2 linked regions of the Paraglaciecola psychrophila 170 genome follow. The protein of the gene in region 2 interacts with the protein of the main gene of each other region in a pairwise test. Links are inferred from orthologs where the notes say so. Each region holds a gene or a part of one and is shown on either strand. Other genes may lie near its edges. The genes, in order: C427_RS06560 and C427_RS00625.

Region 1 (3,331 bases), 1.4 Mb from region 2 along the record:
GTATAAAAGCCAATAACCTTTGCCAATTTTCCAGGGCTAATAGTTTGTCACCTAACTCAGAGGCAGCAATGGCCAAAACCCCCATAGCATTAGTGTTATCTGGTTCTAAGTCCAGTATTTGCAACAACACTTGTTTAGCTTGTAATACTTGTTGCTCTTGGCCCGTCATCAATAACGCTTGAGCGTAGCTAGATAAAGTCCCCACATTATTAGGATCAAATTTTAAAGACTTTTCAAAAGCTTGAATGGCACTGTCTACTCTATTAATAGCCCCAGATACTCGACCTAATAACATCCACCCCGTGGCATCTTCTGGTGTATCTACCAATTTGGTTCTAAGCCCTAAAGCAAACGTTTGTAAATCTTTTAGGTTAAGGTTTTCATCGCCACTGATCATCCGTTGCCCAAGTTCGCTGGTTTGTTGTTGCGCCATCAGCCATTCATCAACGCGTTGAATCTGGTTAGAGTATAGATATGTACCTATGCCAACTGACAAACTAACCAATGCACCAATTGCGAGGGGAATACCCACACTCGCCTCATTAGTTTGACTTGTTTTAGTTTCATCCAACAAAGCCAGCTTTAGCTCATTTTCTGACTGCAACCTGTCTGAATCACTCAGCAAACCTTGCTGTTGCTCGGTGTGTAATTCAATCAGACGTTGTTTAATCAGCCCTTTATTAGTTAATCTGCTTACAGAATCATCGTTGGCCTTTCTGAACCAAGGAAAAATGATAAATAACATGAAAATAACAACGGATATGGCTGCACCTAGATAAAAAAGACTCACTCGTCACGCTCCAAAATTGCTTGTGCTTTAGCTAGTTGTTCATTGCTTATCTCAGGTGCTTGGCGTTTACGGGTCATCACTACTCCAACCACAGCAACAACAATAAATAGTATTGGCAATACCCATAACCAAATGGTCATAGGGTTAACAGGCGGTTGGTAATAAACAAAGTCGCCATAACGTTGTTTCATAAAATCAATAACTTGTTGTCTGTCGTTACCTTTTTGCAGCAACTCATAGACCTTGCGTTTTAAATCCACTGCTATCATAGCGTCAGAATCAGCAATGTTTTGATTCTGACATTTAGGACAACGTAATTCTTTGGTTAACTCTAAAAATAGGGCATCTTTTTTAGGCTCATCAAAATGAAACTTGTCTTCTGTCGCTAATGCTAGGCTACCGAAGCAACTAAGCATTAAAATAACTAAAGTGCAGACTAATCGATTCATTGCGCCACCAAAGTGTCATATATAGGCGCAAACTTTTTATTCCAGACCCGTGGATTGATATCTCCAATATGATGCAAACGTATCTTACCTTGTTGATCAATTAAGTAGGTTTCAGGGGCACCAGTTACGCCAAGATCTAATGATAAATCGCGTTTAACATCGAATATATTGTAAGCGTAAGGATTACCTAATTGTCTGAGCTTATCTGTTACTTCCTGTTGCACTCGTTCGACGGTTTTAATCCCAAAATCAGGATCAATATCTTGGTCGTAGTACAAGCCAACTATATGTTTACCCTCAACTTGCAACTGTGTGAGATAAGGCAACTCAATGGCGCAGGTGATACACCACACTCCCCACACATTGAGTAACGTTACTTTGCCAAGAAACACGTCTTGAGTATAAGTTTGCTGGATATCCATCAAGTCAGGCAAAACAAATTCAGGCATGGGTTTTTCAAGCAAACTGGACTTATGCTCTCTTGGGTTAGAAAACAAACCTTGGTACAAAAATATTATTAAGCCTAAAAATAATCCCAGTGGAATTAAATACAACGCCACTTTTTTCAAGATATTTGCTCCTTCAAAGCTGGATTTGGAGTTGCATTAGCTTTAAGTTTGGTCCCTAATTTCGTCATTCGATACCGCTTATCGCTAATCGACAACACGCCGCCAAACGCCATTATAAATGCGCCTAACCATATCCAGTTAATAAAAGGTTTCACATAAATGCGTAACGACCAATCGCCATTTTTAAGCTGCTCGCCCAATGCTACAAATAAGTCTCGAGTTAAGCCCGAGTCAATGCCCGCTTCCGTCATAACATTTCGTTGTACCGGATAAAAACGTTTTTCGGCAGCAAGTGACGATATTTTTTGCCCGTTTTGGAAAACATCTAGATGCCCAACATCGGCTGTATAATTAGGTCCTGTAAATTCAGAAACCCCTTTAAATACAAATTCATAACCTTGCAAAGTGACGCGATCTCCTGACCCCATACGTACATTGCGCTCCACACTATATGCACTAACTAATGCAATGCCGATGAGTGTTACCGCAAAACCAAGATGCCCCGATACCATGCCCCAATGGCTTCGGGTCAGTTTTTTAAGGCTTTGTGAAATGGTGAATTTACCTGACTCAACTTGTGGTTGAATACGCTGCCGTATTTCCATGATAGTCGTAATAATAATCCAAAAACTCATGACTAAGCCTAACGCTGCCATATAGCTAGATTGTTCGAAACTAGCATTCACCAAAATACCAGCCGACACACTTAAACCAAATGCAATCAGTAGTTGCTTATATAACGCTTGAGGAGATTGGCTTTTCCAGCGTGACAGCGGGCCAATTCCCATAAACAGTACAAACGGCACAATAAGATAAGTAAACATTTGGTTAAAAAAGGGTGCGCCGATTGAAATAGAGCCCATACCGATTTCTTTATGTACCAAGGGTAACAAGGTACCTAACAACACGACCAAAGTAGCCGCGGTTAAGAACACGTTATTACCAATCAATAACACTTCTCTTGAAAACAGTTGGTATCTTCCATTCCCTTTCAATTGCGGAGCCCTATAGGCATACAAAGCCAAAGAGCCGCCGATAATTATGACTAGTAAGCCAAGAATAAATAAACCACGACTAGGGTCGCTAGCGAATGAATGTACTGAAACCAACACCCCTGAACGCACCAGAAACGTACCAAGCAGGCTTAATGAAAACGCAGATATAGCTAACAATACGGTCCAAGACTTAAACACTTTACGTTTTTCTGTGACAGCTAAACTATGGATCAAAGCAGTACCCACTAGCCAAGGCATGAATGAAGCATTTTCAACAGGATCCCAAAACCACCAACCGCCCCAACCCAATTCGTAGTAGGCCCACCAACTGCCAAGCGCGACACCTACAGTTAGAAAAGACCACGCAGCCAATGTCCAAGGCCTAGACCAACGGGCCCAAGTGGAGTCTAATTGCCCAGATATCAGCGCAGCAAGCGCGAAGGCAAACGCCACTGAAAAACCTACATACCCCATATACAACATAGGAGGGTGAATGATCATCCCAAAATCTTGTAACAATGGGTTTAA
Region 2 (3,258 bases):
TATTTTTTGACCTGCAATAACGCGCACACCTTGTGCAACCGTAACGCCATTTTTTCTCAGATGGTAATACTCACCTGTGGTGTCATCATCATGCAAAATCACTACGTAATTAGCATATTTAGCGTATTTTCGACTAGCACCTCCCCGTGTATGATGCTCAATTAAGTCAATCACAACCCCTGCCCTAGCTGCATGTATAGCAGTACCAATAGGCATAGCAAAATCAACCGCATACCTTGATGGCCCACTGTGGCTATATCCACCGCCAAAGCCTTGTACTATAGGGAAATAATCACCTTGAGCATATGGGTTTTGATAAACAGTATCCCCTTGATGTTTCGCCAGCATATTGCCTGGTGCCCAATAAAAAGATTCGTCATACCAAATTTTTCGTCTAATGTTGATGGGCTGCAACTCAAGCACTTTAACTCGCTGATACCCTTGAAGCACTTGGTTAACAATATGTTGGCGCTGGTTTGTGGCAGACGTTTTTAAGTTATTGGTGTCCACTTCTAAGGTGACAGTCACCACAAAAGGTTTTTTATTGTAAAGCCAATAACCGACCTGCTTGTTGTTCTCTATTTTCTCTACACATGCCCAATCATCCATGCAGTAATTACCTGAGTTCGCAAAAGAACTACAGGTAACCAACATACTGAATATGGCTGTAAAAAAAGTTAAGGAAAAAGTAGTAAAAAATTTAGTTATAAAAACCGAGTGATAGTACAAGACACAGTTACTTAGCAAAAAGGTTATTCACATGCTCAGCAAAAGGTGCGGCACGCATAAAACCTGTCACTCTAGCCGTACTTATCTCTTGTCCTTGAGTATCAAAAAATAAGATAGTCGGTAAACCTAACACTGAAAACTTCTCTTGGAATGCAATATTGTTATCAGTGTTATCAGTTAAATCAATCTGCATTAGAACGGAATCGCTCAACGCTGCCACGACCTGACTATCGGGGAATGTATATTTTTCAAACTCTTTACACGCTACACACCAATCTGCGTAAAGGTCTAACATTACTGTTTGCCCATTAGCATTGGCCTCGGCTAGTGCTAGATTGAAGCTTTCGATACTGCTTACGCTCAGAAATTCTTGATGCGCGACAGGGGTATTATTTGATTGAGCTTGAGTATCGCTGTGGCCGAACCCATTGAATGTTTGATAACCATAACCGGCTGAAAAAAACAGGCCAATGAAGATCAAAAATGCACGAAGGCCTTTATAAAAATTTGTTGGGCTGTTTTGATTCATCACAAAGAAATATGTGAAAGTAGTTAAGCCAAGCAATGTCCAAGCGATGTCGGTAGCAACATGTGAAACTAAACGTTCTACAAACATAATGGCAACTGCCAGCATCATAAAACCAAACGTGACTTTAACAACGTTCATCCAGTTACCTGCCTTGGGTAACAATTTACCACCCGTAATGCCGAATAAAATCAACGGAATACCCATACCTAAACTCAATACATACAATGCACTGAACCCCAGCACTAAATCACCACTTTGGGCGATAAATAACAAAATCCCGGTCAGCGGCGCAGTGGTGCACGGAGAAGCCACTAAACCAGAAATCGCCCCCATCGCCAACACCCCAAAGTAACTTCCACTGGTTTGTTTATTGCTCATGGCGTTGAGCTTTTCTTGCCATGAAGAAGGCAATTGCAACTCATAGGCACCAAACATCACGACTGCTAACAACACAAATATGACAATTAGCGCAATTAAAATAGCCGGATGTTGTAAACCAGCCTGAAATTGCACACCTGCAGAAGCAACAATCAATCCCAACAACGAGTAAGTGATAGCCATACCTTGTACATATACAAATGACAAAGTAAACGCTCGGGACGTGCTAATAGTTTTACCTTGACCAATCACAATACCAGACAAAATTGGATACATAGGAAATACACAAGGTGTAAATGCTAAACCAATACCTAAGCCTAAAAATAACAGCAGGGTGATAAATAAACTCTGTTCACTAGACAACAGACTGGCTAACTCAAATTGCTCTGAAATGGGTGCTTGAGTATTTGATTCAATTGCTGAATCTTTTGATAATTGGTTAGACTCCGCTTCAGAAACATTTCCGACCTGATTCAGATACACTTCTCTAGTAGTAGGTGGATAACACAAACCAGCGTCAGCACAACCCTGATAACGAATTTTAACTATGCCATCTTGCACTGAGGATACTATGGGGTAAGTTATATCTAGTTGGTTACGAAATACGTCAGATAATCCATAAAACTCATCTTCAATTTGTTCGGCCACTGGAAAAACGGGCATACCCAACTCAGCTTGCTTAACAACTGTTTTAAACTGCTTTTTATACAGATAATAACCATCAGCTATTTTCCAGCTTAGGGTGAGCTGATCGCCTTGCTGGGCGAAATCGAATTGAAACGCTTCATCTACTTGTAAAAATTCTGGTTCGTCAGCAAACAGATCACTTAAAGGATCGGATGTTTGCGCCGTAACCACAGATGAAAAAAAACAAAAACTAAGTAGTAAAACATAATATCTAATACTGAACTTCATCGACAACACTTCTTATATAAAAGGTAACTTGGCACTATGTTCATTATACCAATGGACCAACGGGGATTATTAAATAATATTAAAGCACAAACCTTAACAAAATATTAAGACTGCATATTCACGACACATTACTTTGTTTAGAGACCCAATCTTTAAGAGTCAAATTTCACTACTTTGCTAAATAAGATAAACTTAAAAGATAAAAAGCTCTTGGGCACTAAACTCGTTAGACAATCCAAACAACACTCTGTAACAATATGATGGTATATATGCTGGAGTTTTGTTATTCAGTCCCAATATCATTACCAACACATTAACATAGAGAGTATACGTAAAGCTTGTTACGTAAAGCTCAAATAACGAGGCATCTTTGTTTAAACTATTTTTATTATTCGCAATTTTACCTATTGTCGAAATAGCCATATTGATCAACGTGGGTGAACAAATAGGTGGTTGGTACACCGTAGCTATCGTTATTTTAACCGCCTTTGCTGGTGCACATTTAGTTAGGCAACAAGGGATTAGCACCCTGATGCAAGCACAACAAAAAATGCAGGCTGGCACTATGCCTGGTCAAGAAATGGCTGAAGGTTTATTGTTAGTAATTGCAGGTGTGTTATTAGTCACCCCCGGTTTTGTCACTGATGGCATTGGTTTTTTATTGAGTTTACCGATGACTCGCCCGCTTATAGCCAAAGGGTTGGTGA

The links.
Region 1: the proteins of C427_RS00625 (region 2) and C427_RS06560 interact in binary tests that used the Escherichia coli proteins (3 or more experiments, as listed by UniProt). The link is inferred for Paraglaciecola psychrophila 170 from one-to-one orthologs.

The regions. Positions count from the first base shown.
Region 1 is NC_020514.1:1,520,749-1,524,079, reverse strand. The notes cover bases 23-3,021. They hold C427_RS06560 (DsbE family thiol:disulfide interchange protein), read right to left. Parts: upstream 1,809-3,021; coding sequence 1,236-1,808; downstream 23-1,235. Other genes in these bases: C427_RS06555 (heme lyase CcmF/NrfE family subunit), read right to left, coding at 1,805-3,021; C427_RS06565 (cytochrome c-type biogenesis protein), read right to left, coding at 787-1,239; ccmI (c-type cytochrome biogenesis protein CcmI), read right to left, coding at 23-790. Also shown: more of ccmI, read right to left, coding at 1-22; more of C427_RS06555, read right to left, coding at 3,022-3,331. UniProt on the Escherichia coli protein: Involved in disulfide bond formation. Catalyzes a late, reductive step in the assembly of periplasmic c-type cytochromes, probably the reduction of disulfide bonds of the apocytochrome c to allow covalent linkage with the heme.
Region 2 is NC_020514.1:132,096-135,353, reverse strand. Bases 116-3,041 are described here. They hold C427_RS00625 (protein-disulfide reductase DsbD), read right to left. Parts: upstream 2,495-3,041; coding sequence 737-2,494; downstream 116-736. Other genes in these bases: C427_RS00620 (FxsA family protein), read left to right, coding at 2,922-3,041; C427_RS00630 (M23 family metallopeptidase), read right to left, coding at 116-609. Outside these bases: more of C427_RS00630, read right to left, coding at 1-115; more of C427_RS00620, read left to right, coding at 3,042-3,258. UniProt on the Escherichia coli protein: Required to facilitate the formation of correct disulfide bonds in some periplasmic proteins and for the assembly of the periplasmic c-type cytochromes.